Regions from separate parts of the Nocardia sp. NPDC055002 genome, predicted to be linked through region 2. Evidence: predicted binding sites of a transcription regulator. Region 2 holds the regulator's gene; the other holds the start of a gene.
What was found. The regulator HspR, encoded in region 2, represses chaperone genes until heat shock. The targets are predictions, from matches to a motif close to ANNTGAGTNNNNNNNACTCANNT.

Region 1: lon (endopeptidase La) is a predicted target of HspR. The motif match lies at 4,574-4,596, and genes of this name have one in related genera.

The regions. Positions count from the first base shown of each region.
Region 1 covers NZ_JBSGWE010000004.1:692,873-708,135, forward strand. Annotated here, with positions in the region: gene ACWF99_RS19965 (TetR/AcrR family transcriptional regulator) at 23-640, opposite strand; gene ACWF99_RS19970 (Rv1157c family protein) at 724-1,503, shown strand; gene ACWF99_RS19975 (DUF2613 domain-containing protein) at 1,535-1,705, shown strand; gene ACWF99_RS19980 (DUF3068 domain-containing protein) at 1,702-2,775, shown strand; gene ACWF99_RS19985 (RNA polymerase sigma factor) at 2,876-4,018, opposite strand; gene ACWF99_RS19990 (YciI family protein) at 4,015-4,422, opposite strand; gene lon (endopeptidase La) at 4,611-7,103, shown strand; partial or broken gene ACWF99_RS20000 (PaaI family thioesterase) at 7,338-7,745, opposite strand; gene ACWF99_RS20005 (TetR/AcrR family transcriptional regulator) at 7,787-8,350, opposite strand; gene ACWF99_RS20010 (DNA polymerase IV) at 8,423-9,490, shown strand; gene ACWF99_RS20015 (acrylyl-CoA reductase family protein) at 9,535-10,530, shown strand; gene ACWF99_RS20020 (amidase) at 10,588-12,030, shown strand; gene ACWF99_RS20025 (chlorohydrolase family protein) at 11,984-13,555, opposite strand; gene ACWF99_RS20030 (amidohydrolase family protein) at 13,557-14,810, opposite strand; gene ACWF99_RS20035 (ABC transporter substrate-binding protein) at 14,815-15,263, opposite strand, start outside.
Region 2 covers NZ_JBSGWE010000005.1:8,181-23,443, reverse strand. Annotated here, with positions in the region: gene ACWF99_RS21195 (FAD-binding oxidoreductase) at 1-811, opposite strand, end outside; gene ACWF99_RS21190 (heat shock protein transcriptional repressor HspR) at 1,428-1,829, opposite strand; gene dnaJ (molecular chaperone DnaJ) at 1,832-3,028, opposite strand; gene grpE (nucleotide exchange factor GrpE) at 3,053-3,625, opposite strand; gene dnaK (molecular chaperone DnaK) at 3,622-5,487, opposite strand; gene ACWF99_RS21170 (MarR family winged helix-turn-helix transcriptional regulator) at 5,745-6,209, opposite strand; gene ACWF99_RS21165 (MFS transporter) at 6,315-8,003, shown strand; gene ACWF99_RS21160 (hypothetical protein) at 8,000-8,326, shown strand; gene ACWF99_RS21155 (hypothetical protein) at 8,412-8,687, shown strand; gene ACWF99_RS21150 (dynamin family protein) at 8,692-10,260, opposite strand; gene ACWF99_RS21145 (dynamin family protein) at 10,257-12,095, opposite strand; gene ACWF99_RS21140 (IniB N-terminal domain-containing protein) at 12,113-14,458, opposite strand; gene ACWF99_RS21135 (Hsp70 family protein) at 14,752-15,263, shown strand, end outside.

The DNA.
Region 1 (15,263 bases), on a different contig from region 2:
CGCCTCGAAGGCTGCCCTGATGTCAGTCGAACGTGACCAGCGCCAGGGCCGCGCCGGTGAGCAGATCGACCAGCTCGTCGACGGGCGGACGCGACTCGCGCAGCAGCCATTCGTGCGCCACGCCGGTGACCGCGCCCGTGATCAGCGCGGTGGTCAGCTCGGCGTCGCCGCGCAGGCGCACCCCCACTCGCTCCAGCGCCCCCTCGATCAGTGCGGACCAGGCGTGCCTGCGGGTCCGGCGATGGGTCTCCATCCGATCGCTCACCCCGACCACCTCGATCAGCGCCACCTGCGCGCGATACGGGTCGGACCCGAGCGACTCCAGGTACGCGCCGAAGCCGGCCCGCAACGCGAGCTGCGGATCGGTCGAGCCGAGCGCGACCAGCGCGGTGCCGACCGCGGCCGCCGCGTCGTCCTGGATCCGGTCGTAGGCCGCTACCAGCACGTCTTCACGAGTTTCGAACTCCTCGTAGAACTGCCGCTTGGACAGCCCGGCTGCCGCGCACACCTCGGCGAGCGAGCACGTGGCGTAGCCACGTTCCGCGAAGATTTGCGTCGCTGCTTCCAGGAATCGCAGTCGTCGTTCGGCTTTTCGCGCGACGACCGTACGACCCCCATACCGCCTGTCCGCTGTAGTCACCTCTCCAAAGTATCTGAAACCCGGGATAACACTGACCTTTCCGGGTCGCTTCATCTATCCACCGAACAAAGGACGGCCGACCAGTGCTGAGCACCCGAGCATCGCGGACCGCATTGTCCGCCCTCGTACTAGCGGCGGGTGCGGCACTCGTGGCACCCACGCCCACGATGGCTGCCCCGCAGTCCGCCGCGACGCAGCCGAGCGTCCCCGCCATCGCCGAGAACGTCCCCTCCGAGACGCTCGCCGCGCTGGCTCCGACGATCGTAGGCGCGATCTCCGCCCCCGGCCCCATCGCCGACGGCGGACAGGCCGCGATCCTGGCCCAGGCGCGCGTGCTGCTGGCCACCCCCGGCATCCCGGCGCAGGTCAAGGCCACCCTCGAAAAGGTCATCACCTTCCTCGACGGCAGTGGCGGCGGCGGTCCCGAATTGCCGCCTTCGGACGGTCCGCGCATCGCGCAGTTCCTCTACCCGACCATCGGCAAGGGCTGCATCGGCCCGACGTCGGATTCCGTCGGCACCGCGCTGGCGGTCCCCGGCCCGGCGACGCTGCCGCCGCCCGGACCGGCCGCGGGCCAGACCGGCTTCGTCTTCACCGCGCTCGGCACGAAGACCGCCACGGTCGTGCAGAATCCGCCGATGACGGTGCAGTGGGTCAACCTCGACAACCGTCGCACCGGTACCCAGCCGCTCACCACCGAGGCGGGCATCAACGCCGACGGCCCGGCCACTCTCACCGCTATCGCCGACACCGGTCCCGGCCGGGTCGCGGCAGTGATCACCGGCTCGCTCACCACGGCCACCGCCGACGGTGACCGCACCTGCTCGTTCGCCCCGACCCTCGGTTTCTTCTCCGTCGGCTGAGTCCTCGCACCACGCAATTGGAGTTCGATCTATGAAGTTTGTCGTCCCCGGCCTGGTCAGCGGCCTGGCCGGCGCGGTCATCGGGGTGATTGCCGTACTCGGCATCACCGCGGGCGCGCAACAGAATTCGATCCCCGCGCCCGAGGAGTCCGGTGACCCGGGCTCGTCGCTGCTCGGCAACGTGCAGTACGGCTCGCGATGAGCAACGTACGCAGGCTCATCGCCTGCATCCTCGTCGGTCTCGGCGCGCTGCTGCTCGCGGCCGCGGTCATGATTCCTACCTACACGGTCGGCAAGGTCGCCAAGACCCCGCTCGACCTGCGCATCACCACGGTCGCCAAGAGCGTGCCCGGCGAGGAAAGCCTCGTGCTGGACGCGAAGTCGCTCACCGCGACCGAGGGCGCGGCCAAGGTGAACACCAATGTGCCGCTCGTTTCCCAGCGCTTCCTGACGGTCGAGGAGCCCTCCGACGCCGACGAGATGACCGTCCAGGCCGGCCAGACCCTGCGTCGCGACGACCAGGATCCCAAGGACGGCCTGCTCACCGCCTCGGTCGACCGCGTCACCATCGACCGCGTCACCGGCGCGCCGATCGACGCCTCGCCCAACGGTTCGATCGCCGTGGCTCAAGACCCCAAGTCGGGCGCCGCGATCCCCACCGAGTCGCAGCGGCGCGGCCTGCAGTACCGCTTCCCGATCGGCACCGAGAAGAAGTCGTACCCGTACTTCGACCTCAACGCCCGCGCCACCTACGACATCGATTTCATCGAGGAGTCGGAGATCAACGGCGTGCCGGTCTACCACTTCCGGCAGACCATCCCGGTGACGAACATGTGGGACGTCGTCAAGCACCCGTCCCACCAGCTCGCCCTGCCCGCCGCCAAGTGGGGCCTCGAGGGCACCGAGCCGGTCACCATGACGCGCTTCTACACCAACACCCGCGACGTGTGGGTGGAGCCGAGGACCGGCGCGGTTCTCAAGGGTGGCGAGAACCTCCACATGTACTACGGCCGTAGCGCCGGGCAGGTGGACGTCAACATCCTGAAGTCGCACCTCGTCTTCGACGAAGAGACCATCGAAGCCCAGATGGCCGTCACCCAGGAGAGCCTCGACAAGCTCGACCTGTACGGCAAGACCCTGCCGATCATCCTGGGCATCCTCGCCGCCATCTTCCTCATCGGCGGCGCGGTCCTCGGATTCCTGAGCTCGGGCTCCACCTCGGGCCGTCCGTTCGATCCCCCGACCGAGCGGATTCGTTCCTCGAACCTGTAAGCCACCTGTCCACAACTCGGCCTCCCCCGGTCCTCAACCCGGGGGAGGCCGAGCTGTTTTGCGGGCCGGTTTCCCCGGTGCGACCGCGCGGCAATCGGATTCAGGGTCGCGGTAACTGCCGAACCCGGGCCGCCTCGCGAGTGAGATGGTCGCGCTCGAGAACTGTGGTGGCCGCGCGGGCCGCCGCGGCGTACAGGGTCGCGGCCTCGTCGAGTTCGCCCGCCCGTTCGAGGAGGTAGGCCCGGGATGCGCTGTGGCGCGGTAGTTCCGGGTCGAGATCGGCGAGAGCGGCCAGGCCGGCTCGGGGGCCGTCGGCCTCGCCGACCGCGACCGCGCGATTCAGGCGCACCACCGGGCTGTCGGTGAGAAGCAGTAGTTCGTCGTACCACTCCACGATCTGTATCCAGTCCGTTTCGGCGGTGCTCGGCGCGTCCGCGTGCAGGGCCGCGATCGCGGCTTGGGCCTGGTATTCGCCGAGGCGGTCACGGGCCAGCGCGGCTTGCAGGATCGTCACGCCCTCGGCGATAAGGTGTGTGTCCCACCGGGATCGGTCCTGTTCGGCGAGCGGAATCAAGCGCCCGCCCTCGGTGCGCGACGCCCGGCGGGCGTGGTGCAGCAGCATCAGCGCGAGCAGCCCCGAGACCTCGGGTTCGCCGGTCGAGGTGGCGAGCTGGCGGGTGAGGCGGATGGCTTCGGCGGCCAGGTCGATGTCGCCGCTGTAGCCCTCGTTGAAGACGAGGTAGAGCACCCGCAGCACCGTTGCCGGATCGCTGGGACGGTCGAGCGGTAAGCCCGTGATCCGCTTCTTGGCCCGGCTGATCCGTTGCGCCATAGTCGATTCCGGAACCAGGTAGGCCGTCGCGATCTGCCGGGTCGTCAGGCCGCCGACCGCACGCAAGGTCAGCGCGACGGCCGAGCCCGGCGACAACGCGGGATGCGCGCACAGGAAATACAGCCACAGCGTGTCGTCCGTGGCGGGCACCGGGCCGGCTTCGGGCTCGGCGTCGACCGCGAATTCACGCCCACGCCGGGACGTTTCGGCGCGCGTCGCGTCGATGAATTTTCGCCAGGCGACGGCGACGAGCCAGCCTTTCGCATCGCGCGGTGGATCGTCGGGCCAGGTTTCCAGCGCCCGGATCAGCGCTTCCTGTACCGCGTCCTCCGCCGCGGCGAACTCGGCCCCGCGGCGGACGAGGATCCCGATCACCGCGGGGACGAGTTCGCGCACCAGCGCTTCGTTCATTCGGTCACCGTGGGCAATTCCGCGTAGAACGGCCGCAGTTCGAGCCACTCCTGCACCGGCTTCCCGCCCGCCCCCGGTGCCGCGGACAGCTCCCCTGCCAGCTCGAGCGCCCGGTCGTAGGTGTCGACGTCGATGATCATCCAGCCGGCGATCAGGTCCTTGGTCTCCGCGAACGGCCCGTCGGTGACCGGCGGGCGCCCCTCGCCGTCGGAGCGGACGAACGTGCCCTGCGTGGTCAGCGCCTGACTGTCGACGTACTCGCCGGTCGATTGCAGCCGTGTCGCGAAATCCTGCATGTACCGCACGTGCGCGGTCACCTCCTCGGGCGTCCACTGATCCATCGGCACGTCGTTGACGGACGCGGGAGCGCCACGGTAGTGCTTGAGCAGCAGGTACTTGGCCATGATGTTCTCCTCGGTTCGTGTGCTGTGTGGGTTGTACCCCTGGGACGGAGCCACCCACGCGTTCTCGACATCGGCCGCACAAGAATCTCGGCCGATTATTTTCGCCGTGAGTGAACGGCGCCACCTGCAGGAACAAACCGCCGGGGGTCCATGTTGAGTCAGCAAAGCTCAACTTTGGAAGGGTCGACATGACTTCAGCTCAGAACCTGCCGGTGCTGTTCCTGACCGATCCGATCGTGCTGCCGGGCATGGTCGTGCCCATCGAATTGGACGAATCCGCGCAGGCCGCCATCGACGCCGCCCAGGCGGCCAAAACCGGTTCGGTGCTGGTCGCGCCGCGCCTCGACGAGGGCTACGCGTCCTACGGCGTCGTCGCCACCATCGAACAGGTCGGCCGGATGCGCGGCGGCGCGCCCGCCGCCGTGTTGAAGGCCGAGCGCCGCGCCCGGATCGGGCACGGCGTCACCGGGCCGGGCGCCGCGCTGTGGGTGGAGGCCGAACTCGTCGAAGCGGTCGAGCCCGACGAGCGGACCACCGAGCTCGCCGCCGAGTACAAGAAGCTGGTCGTCGCCGTGCTGCAGCGGCGTGAGGCCTGGCAGATCATCGACATCGTCAACCAGCTCGACGACGTAGAGGCCATCGCCGACACCGCGGGCTACGCGCCGTACCTGTCCGATGACCAGAAGCGCGAACTGCTCGAGACCCCCGATGTCGCGGTGCGGCTGACCAAGCAGATCGACTGGATCAAGGACCACATCGCCGAGGTGGAGGTCACCGACAAGATCTCCGAGGACGTCCGCGACGGCATGGAGAAGAGTCAGCGCGAGTTCCTGCTGCGTCAGCAGCTCAACGCCATCCGCAAGGAACTCGGTGAGGACGAACCCGACGGCGCCGACGACTACCGCACCCGCGTGGAGAACGCGGACCTGCCCGAGAACGTGCGCGCCGAGGCGCTGCGCGAGGTCGGCCGGCTGGAGCGCGCCAGCGACCAGAGCCCGGAATCGGGCTGGATCCGTACCTGGCTCGACACCGTGCTCGATCTGCCGTGGACGGTGAAAACCGAGGACAGCACCGATGTCTCGGCCGCTCGTGCGGTGCTCGACGCCGATCACCACGGCCTCGACGAGGTGAAGGACCGGATGGTCGAGTACCTGGCGGTGCGAACGCGGCGGGCCGCGCGCGGTCTCGAGGTCGTGGGTGGACGCGGGTCCGGCGCGGTGCTCGTGCTGGTGGGTCCCCCCGGTGTCGGCAAGACCTCGCTGGGTGAATCGGTCGCAAAGGCTCTGGGCCGCAAGTTCGTTCGTGTCGCCCTCGGCGGCGTGCGCGACGAGGCCGAGATCCGTGGCCACCGTCGCACCTACGTCGGCGCGCTGCCGGGCCGGATCGTGCGTGCGGTGAAGGAGGCGGGTTCGATGAATCCCGTTGTCCTGCTGGACGAGATCGACAAGGTCGGCTCCGACTTCCGTGGTGATCCGGCGGCGGCCCTGCTCGAGGTCCTCGACCCCGCGCAGAACCACACCTTCCGCGACCACTACCTGGACCTGGACCTGGACCTGTCGAATGTCCTCTTCATCGCGACCGCCAACGTCATGGACACCATTCCCGGCCCCCTGCTGGACCGTATGGAGCTCATCACCGTCGACGGCTACACCGAGGCAGACAAGGTGGCGATCGCGCGCGACTTCCTGGTTCCCCGCCAGCTCGAGCGCAACGCGCTGACCGCGGAAGAGGTGTCGATCACCGACGCGGCCTTGCGCGAGATCGCGGCGAACTACACCCGGGAGGCGGGTGTGCGTCAAATGGAGCGCCTGGTGGCAAAAGCCCTGCGCAAGGCGGCGACTCGTCTGGTGACGGGCGACGCCGCGAGCGTCGGCGACGCTGCCGTGGACGCCCCGCTCGTCGACAAGGGCGCGCTGGGCGAGGGCGCGGTGCTCGGGTACGACCCCGGACTCGGCTACGACAACGTCATCGACATCGACATCGCCGCCGGTCCGCAGCCGGTCGGTCAGGTGACGAGCCTGGTGGTCGACCTCGACAACCTCACCGACTACCTCGGGCGTCCCCGCTTCACCCCGGACTCGATGGAGCGCACCTCCGTCCCGGGCGTGGCGACGGGCCTCGCGGTGACCGGTGCGGGCGGCGATGTCCTCTACATCGAGGCCAACGGCGCCGAGGGCGAGCGTTCTCTCACCCTCACCGGCCAGCTCGGTGACGTGATGAAGGAATCCGCTCAGATCGCGCTCACCTACGTCCGTTCGCACCTGGAGGAGATCGGTATCGAGCCGAAGGTCCTCGACCGCAACATCCACATCCACTTCCCCGCGGGTGCGGTCCCCAAGGACGGACCTTCGGCAGGCGTCACCATGGTCACCGCCCTGGTGTCGCTGGCCCTCGGTCGCCCGGTTCGCGGCGATGTCGGGATGACCGGCGAGGTCACCCTCAACGGCAGCGTCCTGCCGATCGGCGGGGTGAAGCAGAAGCTGCTCGCCGCTCAGCGAGCCGGCCTGAAGACCGTCTTCATCCCGGCCCGCAACGAACCGGACCTGGACGAAGTCCCGGCGGAAGTGCTGTCCGCTTTGAACGTCCGCCCCGTCGCCGACGTGGCAGACATCCTGGCCTACGCGATCGAGCCGATCGCCGAACCCGCCGCCGACGGCAAGACCTTCGCCGTCAGCGCCTGATCCCCGCCGTCAACGGGCCGTGCACAGCTGTGTACGGCCCGTTACCGTGTCCGGCTAGCGGCTGACGGTCGGCGGCAGCATCGGGCCTGCGACGGTGACCACGGCGAGTTGGTCGGTGTCGTAGTTGTCCTGGTCGTCGAGGTCGTCGTCGAGGTCATCGTCGAGGTCGTCGTCGTCGAAACCGTCCGCGTCTTCCTCGGTGGCGGGGGCGAGGTCCTTCTCGACGCGGCGGGTGGTGCCCTGGGCGACCGCGCAGAGGACAGGTTCCTCGCCCTCGGTCTCGGCGTACACGTCGCAGTGGGTGACGGCCTGGCGGCGGGTGGCGCCGAGGACGGTGGCGTGCACGCGCAGGCGCTCGCCCTGGGCGGGGCGCAGGTAGGTGATGGTGAAGCCGCCGGTGAGGACGTTGGGGCCCAGGACGGTGCCCGCGGCGAAGGTGAGGGCGTTGTCGGCGGCGTAGGCGAGTACCCCGCCGTGCACGAAGCCGAACTGCTGGCCGTGTTCGGGCTGGATGTCGATGATGAGAGTGGCTGCGCCATCACCGAATTCGGTGAGCTCGGTGCCGACCAGACGGGCGAACGGCTGCGCGGCTAGTACCTGGCGCGCCAGGTCGAGGTCGAGGGTGGAAGCTTCGGTCGGCATCGGGTGTTCCGTTCTTCGAGTTGCGTGGCCCTGCATGGTGACTATTCGGTGCCGTCGGCCCGCAGTGTCGCCCACGCGGCGGCGGCGAGCTCGGGGGCGACATCGGTTGGCGCGGTACGGATATTGCCACCAAGCCATTGGCGGGAGTATTCCTGTGCCGCACCGAGCCACAGCGCGTAGACGAGATCGAGTTCCAGGTCACGCACCGCGCCGTATCCCGCGTGCGTGCGCCACCACCGCCGGACGGCCGTGAGGAACTCCACATTGCGCTCGCTCTCCCGTACACCGGGCGGCCGCGAACCCATGAGAACCGTTGCGCGATATTGATATTCGTGCACCCACCGCAGGTGCGCACGCACCCCGGATTCGACGCCGGCGCGCGCGTCGGGACTGTCGGCGACGGCATTCCAGAAGTGTTGCTGGTAGTCGGTGAGCGCGGCCACCCAGACCTGTCGATAGAGGTCGGACTTGTCCGGAAAGTGGTGGTACAGCGCGCCGACGCTGGCATCGGCTGCGGCGCGGATATCGCTCAGGGTGGCATCGAGGACACCGCGTTCGGCGAACTGCCGCTCCGCGGCCAGCAGCAGCCGATCTCGCATCTCCATATACAGAATTTAGTTCGGTCCGGCTGGCGTGGCAAGAGTCGATGTGTCGGTGCGATGCGGTAAGACGGACCTGTGCCCCGGTGGCTCCTGCATGTGGATCTCGACCAGTTCCAGGCGGCGGTGGAATTCCGGCGTCGCCCTGAGCTGCGCGGCCGGCCGGTGATCGTCGGCGGCGAGGGTGATCCCGCGCAGCCACGCAAGGTCGTGACCTGCGCTTCTTATCCCGCGAGGGCCTACGGTGTGCGTGCGGGGATGGCGTTGAGAATGGCGCAGCGCAAGTGTCCGGAGGGTGTTTTCCTGCCGGTCGACATGGCCGCCTACGAGGTGGCCTCCGAAGAGATCATGGCGACGCTGGGCCGGGTGGCCGGCGCGGTCGAGGTCTGGGGGATGGACGAGGCGTTCGTCGCCACCGACGGCGATCCGTGGCAGCTGGCCGCCGAAATCCGTACCGCCATCATCGAACTCGGCCTCACGTGCGCGGTCGGCATCGGCGACAACAAGCTCACCGCGAAGCTGGCCACCGGTTTCGCCAAGTCCACCGGCAAGACCTCCGCCGAACCCGAGCACGACCCCGGCGCCGCCACCGGCATCTTCGAGCTCACCGCCGCCAACTGGACCGAACTCATGGGCCACCGCCCCACCGACGCGCTCTGGGGCGTCGGTGCCCGCATCGCCCACCGCCTGGCCGACCTCGACATCACCACGGTCGCCGATCTCATGTCCGCCGACCGCGCGCGCCTGGCCGCCGAGTTCGGCCCGAGCACCGGCCCCTACCTGTGGGTCCTCGGCCACGGCAAGGGTGACACCGAACTCTCCACCACCCCGCGAATCCCCGTGGGCCGCAGCAGATCCGAGACCTTCCCGCACGACCTCACCGACCCAGGGGAAATCCGCCGCGAGGTCGCCCGCATCGCCACCGAGGTCGCCGAGGAGATGCGCGAACACCACCGCGTCAGCACCCGGGTCTCGGTCACCGTCCGCACGAAAACCTTCTATACCCGCAGCAAACAGCAAAAACTCCCCACCCCCACCGACGACATCACCACCATCACCGACACCGCCCTGGCGATCATCGACCGCTTCGACCTGGACCGCCCGATCCGCCTCCTCGGCGTCCGCCTGGAACTCCTCCCACCGTGACGTGGGTCCTCCCCCGCGGGCTCGCGAACTCGTATGCTCGGGCAATGGAGTTCTCTGCGATGGTGGCTCGTGAGTCCGATGGTGGGATCGTTCTTGCCCGTGAAACGGTGGGAGACGACTTCCTCGGTAGCGGCGAGGTGACGATCAAGGTTCATTACTCGAGCGCGAACTACAAAGATCTGCTGGCGATCACGCCGCGCGGTGGGGTGGTGCGCAATTATCCGATCGTGCCGGGCATCGACCTCACCGGTGAGGTGATCGCCTCGGAGACCGATGACTTCGCCCCCGGCGACCAGGTCATCGCCCATGGCTACGACCTGGGTGTTTCCCGCAACGGCGGCTTCGCTGAGTACACCAGGGTGCCTGCCGAATGGGTGGTGAAGCTCGACGGCCTCGACACCCGCGACGCCGCCACCATCGGTACCGCGGGCTTCACCGCCGCCATGAGCGTGCAGGCCCTGCTCGACCACGGCCTGACCCCCGACGACGGCGCCGTCCTGGTCACCGGCGCGACCGGCGGTGTCGGCACCGTGGCCATCGACATCCTGTCCGGCCTCGGCTTCGAGGTGATCGCTTCCACCGGCAAGACCGACGCGAACGACCTGCTCGCCGAGCTCGGCGCCAACGAGGTGATCGGCCGGCTTCCCCTCGACCCCGACGCCAGGCCGCGCCCGCTCAACAAGGCCAACTGGGCGTCGGCGGTCGACAGCGTCGGCGGCGCCTCGCTGGCGCACGTCCTCAGCGCCATCGGTTACGGCGGGGCGGTGGCGGCCAGCGGCCTCACCGGCGGCGCCGAGCTTCCCACCACCGTGCTCCCGTTCATCCTGCGCGGCGTCAGCCTGCTCGGCATCGACTCGGTGCAGCTTCCGATCGAGAAGCGCCGCGCCCTGTGGACCGCACTGGGCAAGCAGCTTCGGCCCCAGCATCTGTCGACGATCGAGTCCTTCACGCCGATCACCGAGGTCGGCACGGTCCTGCAGTCGATCAAGGACGGCACCCACTCCGGGCGCACCGTGATCGGCGTGGCCAACGAGTTCTGAGCCCTCCAGAAGTTCGCCACACGACGACGTTACGGAGACTGTAATACTGTAACGAGCATGATGCTCCGCCCGAACGGCACCACGATCACCGACGAGTCCGCGATCGCGCTGGCCGCGTCCATTCGCGCCCGCGAGGTCAGCGTCCGCGCGGTGATCGATGCCCACATCGCTGTGCTGGAACGTTTCGCCCCCGCCACGAACGCGGTGGTGGTGGCTTGCTACGACACCGCGCGGGCACAGGCCGACGCCGCCGACGCCCACCTCGCGACCGGGCCGGAGCACCTGCCACCGCTGTTCGGCGTTCCGATCACCGTCAAGGAATCTCTGGCGGTCGCCGGCTTGCCCAACACGGCGGGCGTCGTGGCTCGTCGGCACCTGCGGCCCACCGCGAATGCCACCGTGGTGCAACGAGTTCTGGACGCGGGTGCGATCGTGCTCGGGCTGACCAACACCGCCGAGGGGTGCATGTGGCTTGAGTCGACGAACCGGGTCTACGGGCGAACCAGCAACGTGCACGACCGGGCACGGACGGCGGGCGGGTCCTCGGGCGGTGAGGGCGCCGCCGTCGGCAGCGGCGGCTCCCCGCTCGGCCTGGCCACCGATACCCTCGGCTCGATCCGGGTTCCCGCCTTCTGCAACGGCGTCTTCGGACACCGCCCGTCGACCGGCCTGCTCCCCACCACCGGCGCGTGGCCACCACCGTTCGGCGTGGCCGCCCTGTGCTCCAACGGGGTCATCGCCCTCCGCGCGGCCGACCTCATGCCCCTGCTGCGGATCATGGCCGGCCCCGACGGGACCGATCCCCTGGTCCGCGCGGCCACCCTCGGCGATCCGGCGACGACCTCGATGCGAGGTGTGCCCGTCGTGCTGCTCGACGGAACCTTCGCCCCCGGCTTCGGCCGTGAGGTGCTGGCCGCGCGCGACCGCGCCGCCGCCGCCCTCATCGAGGCAGGCGCCGAGGTCACCCGGGTACCGATGCGTTCGCTGCGGACGATCGGGCTCTTCGCCACGATCGTGCTGGCCGAGGAGACCGGGATCAGCTTCGCCGAGATCATGCGCGGCGAGGGCGCCGACATCCTCGCACCCGGACAACTCACCGCCCTGCGCGGCGACCACACCCTCGCCACCCGCCTCCTCGCGCTCGGCGAGCTGATCGCGGCCCGGCTACCCACCCGGGTGGCCCGGCGCATCACCGCCGCCGCACACCGCACGGCCGCCGAGATCACCGAGATCATCGGTGACGGTTTGCTCCTGCATCCGACACTGAGCACGGTCGCGCCGCGTCACGGCCGCACCACCGGCCGCCTGTGGCGCACGAACACGGTCGCACCGTTCAGCCTCGCCGGGCTGCCCGTCACCCAGGTGCCGCTCGGCCGCGGCACCCACGGTCTGCCACTCGGGGTACAGGTGGTCGCGGGACACAACCGCGATCACCTCTCGATCGCCGCGGCCCTCACTCTCGAGAAGGCGTTCGGCGGCTGGGTCCGCCCGCGGGGCTGACCACTCCCCTTCCGGGTGTGGTCACGTGCTCGGGAGCTACGCGATCGCCGCGCGGTATCGACGGCTCGGCCGGAAAGGACGCCGGGAACAGTTCGCCGGCGGGACGGCGTAGGTAGTCGCGCTCGGTGTAGGCCGCACGCATCCGGTCGAACAGTGACTGCGCCCGCCGGGTCATCGCAGGCAGGTCGATGCCGGGAATTACCCCGTCGCGCAACGTGATCCGCCCGGCGACCATGGAGAAATCCGCCGCGCGCCCGGTGCTGTTCATGCACAGGGTGCGGATCGGATCGTCGAGGACGCCGTCGCGCGGGTCGTCGAGGCGGAAGGCGACCAGGTCGGCGGTCGCCCCCACCGCGATCGTGCCCAGGTCCGGTCGGTGCAGCGCTTCGGCACCGCCGAGCGTCGCCGCCGAGACGTAGTCGCCGTAGGTGGCCGCGTCGAGCCGCGATGCCAGCACCTTGGCCAGGGTGACGCCGATGTCGATGCCGCGCACCAGATCCGGCGGAAAAGAGTCGGTGCCGAGGGCGATGCGCACGCCCGCTGCCCGGTACCGATCGAAGCTGTCGAGCGCCGATCCGTGTCTGGCCGAGGTGAGCGGGCAGTGCACGATCGACGCTCCCGACGCCGAAAGCGTGCCGAGATCGTCATCGGTATCGGCGTCCACGTGCGGGTTCGAGTCGATGTAGATCCCGTGGGGGATGAGCAGATTCGGCCCGAGGAGACCGGTCCGCTCGAGCACGGCCAGCGGTGACATACCGAACCGCTCGATCACGAACGCGCGTTCGTGTAGCCCTTGGAGCGCGTGCAGACGGACCAGCGCGCCGGTCGCCGCGGCCAGCGCGGAGGTCCGGTGCAGCAGATCCTCGGACAGCGTCTCGATCCGGCACGGGAGCAGTGTCCCGTGGATCAGATCGGTGTCCTGCGCCGAGGCCCACTCCAGGAACCGCGCCGCACCGTCGAACCCGTCGAGCCCGAGTTCTTCGTTCCAGTAGATGGACCGCGAGCCGTCGTCGTCGACCACGTTGACCCCGGATCGGTACGCGGGCCCGAGGTACACCCGCAGGCCGAGACGCCGTGCGGACTCGGCCATCGCCACGGCGTCGGCGTAGGTCTCCGCCCAATCGCTGTGCACCTCCGACGCGATCGGCATCGCCGTCGTCACCCCGTGCAGCAGCAGCTGGACGAACCCGTACTCACGGATGAACGCCCGCTCCTCGGCGTCGAACACCGCGCGCCGCCGCTGCGTGGCGTACTCGCGCGACCATTGCAGACCGAGGCCGAGCTCGCGCGACTGCCACGAATCCAGGATCGTGTGGTCGATGTCGGTGAGCGCGTCGAGGTCGATGAGCCCGGGCATCAAGATCGCGTCCCCGAGCTCGATCACCTCGTCGACGGTCTCCAGACCGCGCGGACCGGCGGCGACGATGCGCGAATCCTCCACCACCACTTCGCCATCGGTGAGCATCACGTGGCCACCGACGATCCCCGACGCGAGTACATGGCGTGCTCGAATACCGCGCCGCATCTCAGCTCCTCCCCCTGCCCCAACGACCGGGAATCTCGAATCCGTCCAGTGCCGTATCGACGGAAATGACACTCCCCCGATGGATTACAGTGCGCTCGGCCGGGCGGTCCATCACAGCCGAAGTCGGGCTGGCCGCGTCGACCAGGAAGAACTCGGCTGGATCACCGACCTCGAAACCTGGATGTGGCTCGCTCCGGCCGAGCGGGCGCAGACTGCGGTCGAGCACGCTCGCTCCACCCCAACTAGCGACGGCGAGAGCGTGTTCCACGTGCTCGTCGGATCCGAACCCGTTGACGAACGCGAGTTGCCAGGCGCGGTCGAGCATGTCGCCGTTGCCGTAGGGCGACCAGTAGTCCCGCTGACCGTCCATCCCGACCCCGACGCGCACACCGGCCGCGGCCAGGTCGAGCAACGGCAACGCCCAACCCTGCGCGCCCGCCGCGTGGGTGAGGGCGATGTCGAGCTCCGCCAGCTGCTCGATCGCCGCAGGCACAGCGGGCAGCCCACCGGCCAGGCACCGGGCATGGGAGATGGTCGCCAGACCGGTCATCCCGAGCGCCCGCACCCGTTCGATGATCAGCGACAGGGTGAACAGCCCCAGCTCACCCGCTTCGTGCAGGTGGATGTCGACGCCGACCTGATGCTTGTCGGCCAGCCCGAACACCGCGTCGAGATGTCGCACCGGATCGCGGTCGAGTTCGCACGGATCCATCCCGCCGACCAGGTCGGCCCCGGCCGACAGTGCCGCGTCCATGAGGTCGACGACGCCGGGTTCGAGCAGGATTCCGACCTGCGGGAACGCCACGATCTCCACATCGCACACGTCGTCGTAGCGTTCCCGCGCCGCGAGTTCGCCTTCGAGCTTGGTGAGCCCGGAATCGGCGTCCACCTGGGCGTGACTGCGAATCCTGGTGGCCCCGTTGGCCACTGCCACCGCGAGGGTGAACGAGGCGCGTTCGGCCACGGAACGTTCCGCCGACCGCCAGTGCTCGCGATCGTTCATGATCCGGCCCCACCGTCCCGGCATCCCGGTCTGGGCACGGAACGGCAGTCCGAGCCTGCTCGAGTCGAGATGCAGGTGCACATCCGACAGTGCGGGCAGGATCAACCGGCCCGCGCCGTCGACGAGCTCGCCGGCGGGCACCGGCGAACCGGTGGCCGCGGATACCGCGGCCACCGTGCCGTTCTCGATCAGCAGGTCCACCGGCGGGCCGCCCCAGGGGCGAACATCGGTGATCAACAGCGAATCACCCACGCGCTCAGTCCTTGCCGAAGGTCGCGGCGTCGACGGTGATCATCCCGTCCGCCCGCGGCTTCCAGTTCAGCGCCGGGTCCACCGCGTAGCTGGCATCGGGGGTGTAGAGGCCGAGCAGCAGCGCCTTGGAATCGTTGAGGGTGAACAGATCTCGGTAGACATCGATCCTGGCCTGTCCGGCGACGGTCCGGGTCTTGGCGACCAGGGCCTGGGTTTCCGGCAGCATCGCGTAGTCGTTCCACTGCCCGCCGAACATCGAGGCGATCGGGGCGTCGCCGTCCATGGTGGACGGCGCGTAGGTGTTGAGGTAGATGCCGGTGGCGGCCTTCTTCGTGTAGATCATCTGGGAATGGCTGCTCTGGTCGGTGCCGTGCAGGGTGATGGTGATGCCGACTTCGGCAAGGTTCGCCTGGATCGACTGGGCGATCTCGGAGCTCAGCGGGATGCGTCCGT
Region 2 (15,263 bases):
GGGCCATCGCCATGATCTGCGCGCGCAGGGGGGCGATGCCGGTGCCACAACCGACCATCAGCATCTTGCGTTTGGTGTTGCGCGGCACGCCCAGGCCGCCGAGAGGCGAGCCGAGCGCCCACTGATCACCGACGGCGGTGTGCGCGACCATGGCGGGGCTGACCCAGCCGCCGAGCACGCCGCGAACGTGGAACTCGATCTCGCCGTTGGGATTGGCCGGGTTCGCGGGTGAGAGATAGCGCCACATCCGCGGCCGCGAGGGAATCTGCACGCTGAGATACTGACCGGCGGCGTACTGCATCGGCACGTCGAGCTGGACCCGGACGATCGAGAGATTGCGCAGCACCTCGCGATGTTCGACGACGGTGCCCGTCCAGGTAGCCGGGGTGGTCTCCTTGTCGGCGGCGCTGATCATCGCGCCGCTGATGGTGGCCAGACCTTCGTCCCATGCGCTGGCGACCTCGTCGGTCCACATCTCCGCACCGGCGAACAACCGCATGGCGGATTTCAGCGAGTTGGCCACGGCCACATAGTGCGCCGGTTGCACGCCGTATTTGCGATGGTCGCGCCCGAGCTGGGCCAGGAACGGCAGCAGCTTGTCGGGCTCCTCCAGCCGGTCGAGGGCGTAGGAGATCGCCGTGACGAGTCGGTCGCGCTGGGAATCCATGGCAGCCGGGAAGTAGTCGCGGACACCGGGGTAGTCCGTGAAGAGGATCGAGTAGAACGACCTCGACAGCTTCTCGGGCCCACCTTCTTCCGCAGCAACCGCCTTGAACGTAGTACGGATCAAAGCGACAGTCCGCGAATCCATATGTGTCACAACCTCGTTTCGCCATCGAACGCTAGCCGCGCCGGCGAGTGACGGGCTGGGAGGACACTCGTCAGCAGCCGATGCGAGAAGTCTAGGCGAGGTTTGCCAGCTTAGGAATCGTACTCTTAAACATCACGCATGTAATTCGCGAAATACCAGGCGGTTCCCAGTAGTTTCTCATGAAAACATACCTGAAGCCCGTTAATTGAGGGTGAACAGCCGCTCACGATTCTCGAAACCACCGGGCGTATCAGGCAATTGGTGACCAATGGCCCTGGTAGAGCGACCCTTCCGCAACGTCGCCCGCAGGTGGCGATCCGACGCGCCGAGCCATGACACGCGGGGTCGGCGCACCGGAGTGGCTGGTCGCGGGCAGCGAATTGCCTTCCGATTGATCCGAATTCAGCATCCGGGCAGCAAACTTTTGGACGTCCACGGTGATAAATCCCCACCTCAGCGCGCCGCGACGCTACTTCCGATCAGCAAGATCACGAATAAGTGAGTTGCTGGAGAGTCACCAGCCGGTCGCCGGGGGTTGACCGGAGACGAACGAGCCCCCGGCTCGCATCCACCACAGCGGATGGGCGAACCGGAGGCTCGTCGAATCGAAGACGACTCAGCGCCGATGCCGTGGCTGCCACACCACGAGCGCGGTACTGCGTGCGGGCGGCGACAGATCGGGCCGGTAGCCCGCCCGCAACCGCTCCATCTCCGCGCTCATCTCCTCGACGCGCTGCTGCAACGCCTCCACCTGATTGGTGAGCTCGATGATGCGCTTGATGCCGGCGAGATTGACGCCCTCGTCCTGCGACAGGCGCTGCACCTCACGCAGCACCTCGACGTCGCGGGCCGAATAACGGCGTCCGCCACCCGAGGTCCGTTGCGGGGTGACCAAACCCAGCCGGTCGTAGGTACGCAGCGTCTGCGCGTGCATCCCCGCCAGCTGAGCCGCCACCGAGATCATGAAGAACTCGGCACGCGCGGTCGCACCCGAAACAGACTTCGGATCATCGGACATCATCAAGCACCCGCCCATCCTGCACGCGGTTCGAAGCCACTGGCCTTCTCCGCCTCCTGATAGCGCTTGAGCGCATCGGTGGCGTCAGAGTCGAGCGATTGCGGCACCGCGACCTTCACCGTGACCAGCAGGTCACCGGCGCCGCCCGCCGCGCCGCGCTTGGGCACGCCACGACCACGGACTCGCAGGATACGCCCGTCGGCGGTACCCGCGGGCACCTTCACACCGACCCGGCCGTCCAGCGTCGGCACGGAAACTGTTGTCCCCAGAACCAATTCGCTGTAGCTCACCGGGAGCACCAGGGTGAGGTCGTCGCCTTGACGGCCGAAGACCTTGTCCTGGCTGACGTGCACGGTGACATACAGGTCGCCCGAAGGCGCACCGCGCAGACCCGCCTCGCCCTGACCGGCCAGCCGGATCTTCTGACCGTCACTGACGCCCGGTGGGATCCGGACGGTGATGGTGCGGGTGCGGTTCTGGATACCGGTGCCCGAGCAGTCGGTGCACGGGTCGTCGATGATCGACCCGGTGCCGCGGCAGTCGTCGCAGGGCTCGCTGAAACCGAACGCGCCCTGATTGCGGCTGACCACGCCCGCACCGTTGCAGTGCGGGCACACGCGCGGGCTGGTGCCCGGCTTGGCACCGCTGCCGTGACAGGTGGTGCACGGCGAGGGACTCGTCATCCGCAGCGGAACGGTGACGCCCTGGGCGGCCTCACGGAAACCCAGGGTCGTCTCGGTCTCCACGTCGGAGCCGCGGCGCGGACGAGCCGCCGCCCGGCCACCGCCGCCACCCCGGTTGAACAGCCCGCCCAGCAGATCGCCGAGCCCGCCGTCGCCCGCGGCGCCGGTACCACCGGCCTGACCGAAGATGTCACCGATGTTGAAGTCCTGCGAGAAGCCGCCGCCGGCACCGGGATTGAACCCGCCGCCGCCGTAGGCTCGTCCGCCACCGCCGCCGCCCGCGAACATGCGGCGCGTCTCGTCGTACTCCTTGCGCTTGGCAGGATCCGACAACACCGCATTGGCTTCGCTCACGGACTTGAACCGCTCCTCGGCCTTGGTGTCACCCGGGTTGGAGTCCGGGTGCAGGTCGCGGGCGAGCTTGCGGTATGCCTTCTTGATCTCGTCCTGCGAGGCGCCGGAGGAGACACCCAGCTCCTTGTAGAAGTCCTTTTCGATCCACTCCCGTTGGCTCACCGGGCATCTCCTCCTTTCGCGTTCTTATTGACTGTCGCCGGCATCCGGATCCGATGCCCCCGCGGCCTCGGCATCGGTTACCCCGACCAGCGCGTGCCGAAGCACCCGGTCGCCGAACCGATAGCCCTTGCGCATGACGATGCCGATCACCGGGTCGGCGCCCGAACCCTCGTGCTGCACGGCCTCGTGCAGCGTGGGGTCGAACGGGTCACCGGTGGCACCGAATTCGACCAGACCCTGCTTGGTGAGCGCGGTCTCGAGCTTGTCGGCGACGGACTTCAGCGGGCCGGAATCGAGGTCGCCGTGCGCCCTCGCCCGATCCAGATCGTCCAGCACCGCGAGCAATTCGGTGACCACCGACGCCTTGGCGGCGTCGATGTTGGCCTGACGGTCACGCTCGACGCGGCGGCGGTAGTTCGCGTATTCCGCGGTCAACCGCTGCAGGTCGGCCGTGCGCTCGGCCAGCTCGTCGTGCTCCGGCTCGACAACTTCGGCGTCGAGGGCGGAGTCCGCCGTGGCGGCCTCCGCGTTCTCGTCCGCAGTGTCGTCCAGGATTTCCTCGACCAACTCCTGCTCCGAGGAGTTCGCCTCGGTCACTTCTTGTCCGTGTCGACCGGCTCGTCCACGACCTCCGCGTCGACGACCTGATCGTCATCGGCCTGGCTGGGGCCCGCGCCGTTGCCGGACTGCGCGTCGGCGGCGGCACTGGCCTCGTAGATCGCCTGGCCCAGGGCCTGCGACTCGGTGGCCAGCTTCTCCACGGCCGACTTCACCGCGGAGATATCGGTGCCCTCGAGCGCCTGCTTGGCCTCGGCGACCGCGTTCTCCACCTTCGCCAGCTGATCGGCGGAGACCTGTGCGCCACCTTCGCTCAGCTTCTGCTCGTTGATGAACTTCTCGGTCTGGTGCACCAGCGACTCGGCCTGGTTGCGGGTCTCGGCCTCTTCACGGCGCGCCTTGTCGTCGGCGGCGTGCGCCTCGGCGTCGGCGACCATGCGGTCGATCTCTTCCTTGGACAGACCGGAGCCGTCCTGGATCTTGATCTTGTTTTCCTTGCCGGTGCCCTTGTCCTTCGCGGTGACGTGCACGATGCCGTTGGCATCGATGTCGAAGGTGACCTCGATCTGCGGCACGCCGCGCGGGGCCGGGGGCAGGCCGGTGAGCTCGAAGGAGCCCAGCAGCTTGTTGTGCGAGGCGATCTCGCGCTCACCCTGGAACACCTGGATCTGCACCGAAGGCTGGTTGTCGTCAGCGGTGGTGAAGGTTTCCGAGCGCTTGGTGGGGATGGTGGTGTTGCGCTCGATGAGCTTGGTCATCACGCCACCCTTGGTCTCGATGCCAAGGCTCAGCGGGGTGACGTCGAGGAGCAGAACGTCCTTGACCTCGCCCTTGAGGACACCGGCCTGCAGCGCGGCGCCGACGGCGACGACCTCGTCCGGGTTCACGCCCTTGTTGGGCTCACGGCCGCCGGTCAGTTCCTTGACCAGCTCGGAGACGGCGGGCATCCGGGTGGAGCCACCGACGAGCACGACGTGGTCGATGTCGGCCACGTTCAGGCCCGAGTCCTTGATCACGGACTGGAACGGCGCGCGGGTGCGATCCAGCAGATCAGAGGTGATCTTCTGGAACTCCGAGCGGGTGAGCTGCTCGTCGAGGAACAGCGGGTTCTTGTCCGCGTCGACGGTGATGTAGGGCAGGTTGATCGAGGTGCTCTGGCCCGAGGACAGTTCGATCTTGGCCTTCTCGGCAGCCTCGCGCAGACGCTGCATGGCCATCTTGTCCTTGGTCAGGTCGATGCCCGAGGACGCCTTGAACTTGTCGACCAGCCAGGTCACGACGCGCTCGTCCCAGTCGTCGCCACCGAGGTGGTTGTCACCGGAGGTCGCGCGGACCTCGACGACGCCCTCGCCGATTTCCAGCAGCGAGACGTCGAAGGTGCCGCCACCGAGGTCGAAGACCAGGATGGTCTGCTCTTTGTCGCCCTTGTCCAGGCCGTACGCGAGCGCGGCCGCGGTGGGCTCGTTGACGATGCGCAGCACGTTGAGACCGGCGATCTGGCCGGCTTCCTTGGTGGCCTGACGCTGGGCGTCTTCGAAGTAGGCCGGGACGGTGATCACGGCGTCGGTGATCTCCTCGCCCAGGTAGGCCTCGGCGTCGCGCTTCAGCTTCATCAGCGTGCGCGCGGAGATCTCCTGCGGCGTGTACTTCTTGTCGTCGATCTCGACGTTCCAGTCGGTGCCGATGTGGCGTTTGACCGAGCGGATGGTGCGGTCGACGTTGGTGACCGCCTGGTTCTTCGCGGGCTGACCGACGAGAACCTCGCCGTTCTTCGCGAAGGCGACGATCGAGGGGGTGGTGCGCGAGCCTTCCGAGTTCGCGACGACGACCGGCTCGCCGCCTTCGAGCACGGCGACGACGGAGTTCGTGGTCCCGAGGTCGATTCCGACCGCACGAGCCATAGTGGTTTCCTCCTGTTTGACGTTCGGTTATTGCAACGCTGAGCGCAGTGGGCTCAATCCTGCCTTCGAGATCCACCGTGAGTCAACCCGAAGTTGAGTCAGGTCCGCTCATGTTGTTGATCAGCACAACCAGTAGCTGCGGCGATTCATTCCCGCCACCCGAAAAAATTTCCCGACCCCCGAGCCATTCTTGCCACGGGTGCGCTCAACTGCAGCCCCTGATGCGCGATCGTGACGGTCCGGAGACCATCGGCGGGCTATCGGGTGAGGCCGGGATGGATGCCGGGGCGAAGGCCGTTGCCCTCGGCGGTGCGGCGCAGGAGATCAAGGAAGACCGCGCGGTCTTCGGGAGGCAGGGGAGACAGGAGTTCAGCGTCCAGCTCGGCTACCCGCTGCTCGGCTTCGGCTAGGAGAGCATGGGCGGCGGGCAGGAGGTGGAGGGCGTGCGCGCGCCGATCGCTGGGGTGGCGGCGGCGTTCCACGAGGTTGCGTTTCTCCAGGTCGTCCACCAGGCCGACCATGACATTGCGGTGGATCTCCAACGCCTCGCCGAGCTCCTGCTGAGTGCGGCCGTCGTGGGCGCTCAGGAGTTTCAGCATGCCGAAGTGGCGGGGCTTGATGCCCAGCGGCGCCAGTAGATCGCTGAAGCGATAGGCCGTATGGAAGCCCAGTTGGCCGAGGAGGAATCCGGCGTGGGTCGACAGCTGCGTCGGGTCGGTCACACCCCTACGATACGCCGATTAACGCACCATTCATGATTGCCCTATTGATTGATAATCACTCGAGGTGCATAGTTTGAGAGGTCCCCTACTCGAAGAGAGACTCTCGTGACTACCTCCCCCACTCCCCCCGCCCCGGATCCGCGGCGCTGGATCGCGTTCGCGGTGGTGCTGGCCGCCGGCTTCATGGATCTACTCGACGTGACCATCGTCAATGTGGCCGTACCGAGCATCCGGAACGACCTGCACGCCGAGTACTCGCAGCTCGAATGGATCATCGCCGCTTACGTTCTCGCCTTCGCCGCGGTGCTGATCACCGGCGGACGGCTCGGCGACATCTACGGTCGCAAACGCGTGTTCCTCACCGGCATGGCCGGTTTCACGATCGCCTCGGCGGCGTGCGGGCTGGCCACCGATCCCACCGTGCTCATCGGCTCCCGCTTCGCGCAGGGTGCGATGGGAGCGCTGATGGTGCCCCAGATCCTGGCCATCATTCAGACGACCTTCCCGAAAGAGGAGCGGGCCAAAGCGATTGCCGTCTACAGCGGTGTCGGCGGGTCGGCCTCAGCGGTCGGTCTCGCGCTAGGCGGAGTGCTGGTGCAGGCCGACCTGTTCGGGTTGGCCTGGCGGCCGATCTTCCTGGTGAACATTCCGGTCGGCATCGCGGGGTTCATCGCGGCGTGGTTCGTGATGAGCGATTCGAAGTCGGCCAGACCGCCCCGGCTGGACCCGGTCGGGATGGCACTGGCGGTATCCGCTGTACTGCTGCTGGTCTACCCGTTGACCGAGGGACGTCGACTCGACTGGCCCGCATGGACTTTCGTGATGATGGGTGTGGCTCTCGCGGTGTTCGCCGGGTTCCTGTTCTACGAGCGCGGCCTAGCACGGAAGGGACGTTCGCCGCTGGTCGATCTCGGGCTGTTCCGGTCGCGGCCGTTCGCGATCGGGCTGGGGACCTGGTTGCTCTTCTGGATCGCCATGGGTGGGTTCTTCCTGGTGTGGACGTTGTTCATGCAGGGCGGACTCGGGTGGTCGCCGTTGCGGGCCGGGCTCACCTCGGCACTGTTCGCGGTGGGTGCCGGTGTGGGAGCCGGTCTTTCGGTCGGCGTGCTGGCCGCAAGGTACGGGCGGCGGGTGTTGATGGTCGGGGCGCTGGTGAATGCGACGGGGTTCGCGCTCTACGGCGCGATGGGTGTGCGATACGGGAGCGAGTTCACTTCCTGGCAGATGGCGCTGCCGCTGGTGATCACCGGTGCGGGGTTCGGGATGGTGGTGGCGCCGACGCTGGACCTGCTGCTCGGGCAGGTGCCGGTACGGGAGGCGGGGTCGGCTTCCGGGCTGCTGAACACGGGGCAGCAGTTGGGGACCGCGCTGGGCGTCGCGTTGGTCGGCGTGCTGTTCTTCACCGCGCTCGACCGGGATTCCGATCTCGGAGTGGCCGCCGTGACGCCCGAGATCCGGGCCGAGCTGGCGCTCGAGGGAATGCCGATACAGGTCCAGGATCAGATCCTGGCCGGGTTCGCGGCATGCGTGCACGATCGGTCGGCGGAGGATGATCCGGCCGTGACACCCGCTAGTTGTCAGTCGAATTCTGGTGGCGACTCGGCGGTTTCGCGCGTACTCGCCGAGGCAGGGACCGAGGCCAACGCGGTGAACTTCGCTGAGACGTTCCGGTACACGCTGTTCTACGGCGCCGGGATGCTACTGGTGGTGTGTCTCGGATTCTTCGCACTGCCGAAGGAGGCCAAGCTGGAACAGCGCGTACTCGATGATGATCCGGAAATCGTCACAGTATGAAACACGAAGGGTGGAAGCACATGTACACCGTTGATCTGCTGACCGTCGGGCGCGGGCGCGAAGTTGTCGATACCGCGCTCGGCTATGTGGGCGGGCTCGGATACCGCGTCCTCGGGTCGACCACCGACGAGGAGGCGCTCGCGATCCTCGAGCGTGAACGAGTTCGCCTGCTGGTGATCGGAGGTGGAGTCGAAGCCGAGTCCCGGAAGGAGTTGACGGCCGCGGCCCAAGAGCACGGCGCCACCGTGATCCAGGCGGAGCGGGCCGGGCGCGGGATCGAGCAGTACCTCGCGGAGGAGGTTGTGCCGGCCCTGGGTGAGTGATCGGCCTCCCGCCTGATCGTTGCCCTGATTATTCGGGGCAACGATAGGGGTGCGAACAATCCTGTCGGACACTAGTTTCGGAAGTATGCGTGCATCGATGGGCAAGGTTCAGTGGAAACGGGCGTTCGGCGGAGTGGCCGTGATCGCCGCCCTGGCCGGAGGCGGGATGGTCGCGTCCGCCGGGAGCGCCGTGGCCGACAGCGGCGTTGCCGTTGCCGATGACGGATGCACGTTCTCGTCGGTCGGGGGGTCGTGCAGCGATCCGGGGCCGGTGGGGCACGCATTGATCGCGGTTCGGGAGTTCGCGAAGAGCCTGGGGTACGGGACCGGAAGTTCCTCGGGGACCGCTTACTTCATCTGACCGGCTAGGCGGTCCGCGGCGGAGGGAGTTCAGCCAGTATTCCCTCAGCGCTGCGGGCCGCGGCTCGGCAGGCGGTGGCGGTCGATCGGTCGGCGAGAGGATGGGCCGCGCGGGCCCGCCAGGTACGGACGGCGGCGAAAGCCGTGGCACGCAGGGAATCCGGGTCGGATTCCGCGGGCAGTCCGAGGCGTAGATGCGCCGCCACGCCCGCGCCGCCGAGCATGCGGTACAGGTCGGCGAGTACCGGTGGCGGCAACGGCAATTCGTCGGTACGCAGGCGCCCGAGCAGTCGGAGTTCGGTGAAACCGTGCACATCGGCGAGCCGAGCACGCACGCGGGGCCGCAGGCGATCGGCTTCGGTACCGGGGTAGGCGGCCAGGATCCGGTCCAGCGTGCTCAGCGCCGAATGGGCCTTCAATTCCTCAGCGCGCTGGCCGAATTGGACCTCCAACACCGAACGCAGTTCTTCGATGCCGCTGCGAGCCGCCAATTCCGCTGCCAGCGCGGAAGAATCGCGGGCACCGAGCCGAATCAGCATGGTGGCCATGCGAATACCGAACAGGCCGAAACGATCAACGAGCTGCGCGCGCAGTTCCGGGGCGACCGGCAGCGTGATGTCGGCGCGAGCGAATCGGTCCGCCGAGAGCAACGCGATCCCGAGGTCCTCCGCGGGCACTGTGGACAGCGCCTCGAACGCCGCGAACTCCGGCTGTCGCAGGGTCGCCGCGGCGAAAGCGAGCAGCCCCGCCACCGGAATCACCGACTGGCACAGGCCGGTTCGCTCCAGCTCGTCCGCGAACCGGGCGGCGACATCGCGGGCCGAATGCAGCGCGTCGATGCGACCGGAGCCGATCTCGTCGGCGCGCGACACCACCCCGATCACACCGAGCGGCCCCGCACCACCGGCGCCCGCACCGATCTGCTCGAGAAAGCGCACGTCGGCGGCATCGAGACGGCGCAACAGGTAGACGACGGCGTCGGCGCCGGACACCGACAGCGGCGCGGCTCGCGCATCGTCCTCGACATCGGCGGGAGTGAGCAGCCGTGCGGTGCGCAGCGACACCTCACGCGACAGCGACGACGTGCCAGGGGTGTCGATGATCGTGGTCTGCGACAACGCGGCCGACGGCCACCCGACCTCGAGATGGTCCACCGCACGGGGACCGCGCGCATCCCAGCTCAGACCGTTCAGGTCGAAGGTCAGTCCGTGCGCGCCACTGCCGCGTCGCACGATCACATTCGCGCGCGATCCGTCCACCGCGTGCGCGGTGACCGTGGGGGTTGCGGCGTCGCGGTACCAGGTGACGACGCGGGTGCACTCGGTGGCGTCGGTCGGGGCGACGGCCTGGCCGACCAGCGCGTTCAGCAACGTCGACTTGCCCGCCTTGATCGAACCGGCCAGCGCCACCCGCAGCGGCTCACGCAAGCGGTATTCGCATTCGGCCAGCAGCGTGCGCGCGTACTCGTCGCGCCCGAACGCCCGCGCCGCCGCGCCGATCAGCTCGTGCGCTTCGGCCAGGATCCTCGGTGTGGTCCGGTCGCCGGGCGCGGCGGTGTCGAAACGGTGGGTCACCCAGATACCGTACCGTCGGCCCGTCTCAGTTCGATCTGCATCGATTCCGCGTAGCGGCGCAGCTCGGCCACCGCGTGCAGCTGGCGTTCCAGCACGACGGTGCGCTCGGCGCGGTGTGTGGCAGCCATCGCCGCCGCCTCCTGTGCGGCCCGCAGGGAAGCGTCGATCGACCGCAGGCTGCGCTCGGCCACCCCGGCGAAGTGGTCGCGCAGCGCACGGTGGATGCGGTGCAGCCGGTCCTTGGTGTCCTTGGCCGCCTGGAACGCCACGTCGTCGAGGAATCGGCGCACCTCACCGTTGGCCTCGACGCGGCGTCGCGCCAGCCGGGCGGACTTGTCGTCGCGATAGGCCTTGCCGCCCACGATCAGGCCCGCGCCGAGCGAGATCGGGTTCAGCATCGCCAGGCCGGCGAAGGTCGTGGCGAGCCCGATCATCAGCACGCCGCCGTAGGAGCCGCGCATACCGACCAGAACCTTGCTCGTGAAGCCGATATCCGGCTCGAGATCGGCCAGGGAACCCGAACTGGCCAGGCCGCTCTCATCGTCCATCCCGGAGTGCACCTCCGGCAGATCGACCGCGCCGACCTCGGCGAAATGGCCCGCGATCCGTTCGGCGAGCAGCTCGGCTCGGCGGTGGGTCAGCAGGAGATTGTCGCCGAGGGCGGTGTCGACGGAGCCGGTCAGCCATTCCGTGATCGCGCCCCAATGCCTGCCCGGGTCGTTCTCGTCGATCCACTCCTGGCCCGTACGGGCGATACCGCGCAGCCGGTCGCGCAGGTCGTGATCCACATCGCCGACGAGGTCGGTGATGCCGTCGGTGAGGGTCTGCTGCCAGCTCGCGGTGCGCCGCTGCAACTCCTCGGCGGCCGCACGCGCCGACTGCAATTCGTTGACCGCCGCCGCGCCACCGGCCGGATCGCGCAGCGCGACCAGCTCGCTGCCCAGCGCCAGCGCCAGATGCTCCGCCGCCGAATGTAATTCACGAGCCACCGCCTGCCGCGTGACCGCCTGATCACGGGCGACGACCCGATCGCGTAGGAAACCGAACAGCACGCCGAAACCGGACTCCAGGCCCAGCTGCGCGTCCTGCAAGCGCAGGGCGTGCGCACGCAGCAGCGCCGATACCGGGATCAGGGCGACATCGGCTTCCGCGCGCGTCAGATGGGCCCGGTCGGCCTCCAGCACCTGCCGCCAGTGTGGGTAGAGGTCGGTCTTGGTGAGCAGAACGGCGACCGCGGGACACATTTCGCGGATCTGCCGGACGAACGTGAGTTCGGGTTCGGTGAGCTCGGTGGAGGCATCGGAGAGCACGAGTACGGCGTCGGCGGCCGCCGCCAGGCTGAGCACGCCCGCGGCGCAAGCACTTCCGTGGCCGCCGACACCGGGGGTATCGATCAGGACGATGCCGTCGGCCAGCAGCTGACTGGGCAGCTCGGCTTCGATCCGCACGACCTGTCTGCCCTGTGCCAGTGGGGTGCGGGTATCGACGGCGCCGATCTCGTCGAACGGGATCTCGACCCGCGATTCGTCGGTACCCGGCGCGGTGAGCACCAGATACGCCCGCTGCTGCGCGCCGTAGGACAGCTGCAGGGGCAACACGGTGGTCGCGTCGTCGCCGACCCGGCACACATCCAGCCCGAGCAGTGCGTTCACGAACCTGCTCTTGCCCTGACCGAGCTGACCGGTGACGACGATCCGGTGCCGCGGGTCGCGCACCCGCACGGCCACCTTCTCCAGACGTCCGACCAGGTCGTCACGGCCCGCGGCGTGGGCCGCCGCGACGGTGTCGGCCAACACCGTCGTCAGCGGCACCACGTTCTGTGCGAGAACTGTCATCCCTTCGCCCGTTTCGCTCAGTGGAACAGTCCGTCGGTGTGCACGTCGGCACCGGTGTCGGCGACGGTGCTCGATTCACCGAACAGCGACGCCTCGCCACCACCGAGGCCGGAACCGTGCAGGCCCGAACCGAACGCACTCGATACGTCGACGCCGGACCAGGTGTCGGCCGCGGTGGTGACCGCGCCCTGCGTCGTCGCACCGGCGGTGCCGGAAGTGTCGATCTGGGTGGTCGAGGTCGACGTGGTCTGACCGGAGAGGCCGCCGGCCGCGGCGGTGCCGCCCTGCGCCGCGCCGTCGACGGCGGAGGTGAAGCCGCCGGTCACCTGGGTGCCGCCGGTGATCGCGCCCGACAGTCCCGCATCGCCGAGGCCGCCGAGGCCGGTCTCGAGGCCGGTTCCCGTTTCGGCGCCGCCGGTCGCGGATCCTGTCAGGCCGGTCTCCACGGCACCGGTCAACCCGGTCTGGGCGCCGCCGACTGCGGAACCCGCGAGCCCAGCGCCCGCGCCGGCGACACCGGTCAGGCCCGCTTGGGCGCCACCGGCCAGATCGACACCGGACCCGACGGCGCCGTTCACTCCTGCCTGCGCACCCGAGGCGAGAGAACCGGTCACGTCGGCGCCGGCAGTCGTCGCGGTCTCGAGACCGGTGCTCAGCCCGATACCCGACGTGGTGGACAGCGCTGATTCCACTCCGGTCGTGATCTGTCCGGTGCCGCCGCCGGTGAGTAGTTCGTCGACACCGAACCCGGTCCCCGCCCCACCCGTGAAGCCACCGGTCAGATCCGTACCCGCCGACACTGCGCCACCCAACCCGGTTTCGAGACCGGTGCCCAGGTCCGCGCCCGCGCCGACCACACCGTCGAGACCAGTGATCGCCGACGTGGTGGCGACCGCGCCCAGCCCGCCGGCGGCCTGCGCCCCCACGTTGGCTGCGGCGCCGAGCCCACCGGCAGCCTGCGCGCCCGCGTTGGCGACAGCGCCGACGCCGGCCCCGAGACCTCCCGCGGCCGTGGTCGCACCGCTCAGACCGGCATCGAGGCCACCGCCGAGACCAGCGGCGACATCGACCGCGCCATCCAAGTCGGCGGCGATATCGCCACCCACGGCCAACGCCCCGTCGAGACCGGCGCCCGCACCGACCGCACTCGACAACGCGCCACCGAGACCGGCACCGGCCGCGCCGGTCAGCTCGCCACCGAGACCGACTCCGGTACCCACCGCACCGTCGAGACCAGCGGCAAGATCCGCGCCCGCGCCTGCCGCACCCGTGAGCACACCGCCCAGACCCACACCCGCACCGGCCGCGCCGCCCAGCGCAGCATCCAGCCCGGTCTCGAGTTCGGCCCCCGCCCCGACCACGCCCGTGAGCGCCTCACCGAGACCAGCGCCCGCGCCGACCGTCCCGGCCAGGCTGCCGCCGAGACCAGCGGCCAGGTCCGTTCCCGCGCCGACCGCACCCGACAGGGCACCGTCGAGACCGGTGCCGATTCCACCGGTCAGCGTGGTGTCGAGACCCGCACCGAGATCCGCGCCGACACCGGCCGCACCCCCCAGCGCGCCACCGACTCCAGCCGCGCCATTCAGCGCACCACCGAGACCGGCGGCAAGATCGCCACCCACGTCGACCGCACCACCGAGACCAGCAGCCAAGTCACCACCAACACCCAGCGCACCATTCAGTGCGCCACCAAGACCGGCGGCAAGATCGCCACCCACGTCGACCGCACCACCGAGACCAGCAGCCAAGTCACCACCAACACCCAGCGCACCGTTCACAGCACCACCGAGACCAGCGGCCAAATCACCACCAACACCCAGTGCACCATTCACAGCACCACCGAGGTTCGCACCGAGGTCGAGGGCGCTGTCGATCGCGCCGTTCAGGCCGAGGCCCGCGCCGAGGGCACCGGTCACACCGGCGGCCAGGTCGGCGCCGAGGCCGGCGTTCACATCGACGTTCGCGCCGGTGACGGCGTCGAGTGCCACATCGAGGCCGGCGCCTACCTGGGCGGCGGCGTCGGCGACTACCGAGGCCACAGCGCCGAGGCCGACGTCGAGACCGAGGTCGAGTTCGGCATCGGCCGCCGCGGCCGCCGTGACGGCGGCGGCAGCGGTGGCCGTGCCTGCCAGGGCCGCGCTCGTGCTCGCCGCGGCGCCCGCGGCTACGATCGCCTGCAACTGGGAGCCGCCGCTGACCAGCGCGGATTCCGCCACCATCGGGGCGACGGCGGAAATGTCCTCCGGGGTCACCACGAGGCCTGCCTCAGCCAGCGCGAGGCACGGGTTGGCGCAGTAACCGGCGGCGGCCTCGGGGTCGCGCAGCAGATTGAGGATGAACTCCAGAATCGCGTTCGGTGTCATCGAGATCAGCTCCTCCAGATCATGGGCGGTGATGCCCGATCTGTTTGTCGTTGGAATGTCTTTCACGCTAGGCGGGCCCGTCGTTACAGGTAACGGGGCGAATACCTAGTCCCGCCGGGCGTGCCCCATTAGGGGCCGACCACCGATTAGGGGAATTTCCCCGTACTTGCCCCATCGCAGGTAACAGCTGTCCCCTAGCAACCGACAGATCGAGTGGGACGCTGCCATCGGCGATCTCGCTGTACATCAAGCGTTTACCGGCCCACCGGAAGTCCTGCGAACGGGGTTGTCCAATGACAGAGCGTCTGGCGCTCGGCATCACTGTCGGAGCGGCGAATTCGGCCGCCGCGGCCACGACAGCCGACGGGACCGGTGCCACCGTTCTCACCCATCGCAGCGCACTGATGCTCGGCGCCGACGGATCGGTGAGCTTCGCCGACACCGCGCGCCACCATCGCGGAGTTGTCGTCGACGACTACGTGTCCAGGGTCGGCGATCCGGTGGATCTGCTGGCAGAGGACGGTTCCGCCCACGACGCAGCCGATTTGGTCGCTGCCGCGACCCGTGCGCTGATCGCCGAACTCTCCGGTGTCGCCACCGATGTGCCTACCACCGTCGCGTGCTACCCGGCATGGTGGCCGGAGCACACCGTCGAGGCCGCCAGGTCCGCGCTCGCACGCGCCGGCCTGCCCGAAGTGACGCTGGTGCCCGAGCCGCTGGCCGCGGTGCGCCGATACGAGATCGAGTACGGACAGCTCGAAGACGGCGCGCTGGTCGTGTACGACCTCGGCGCGAGCGGCTCGAC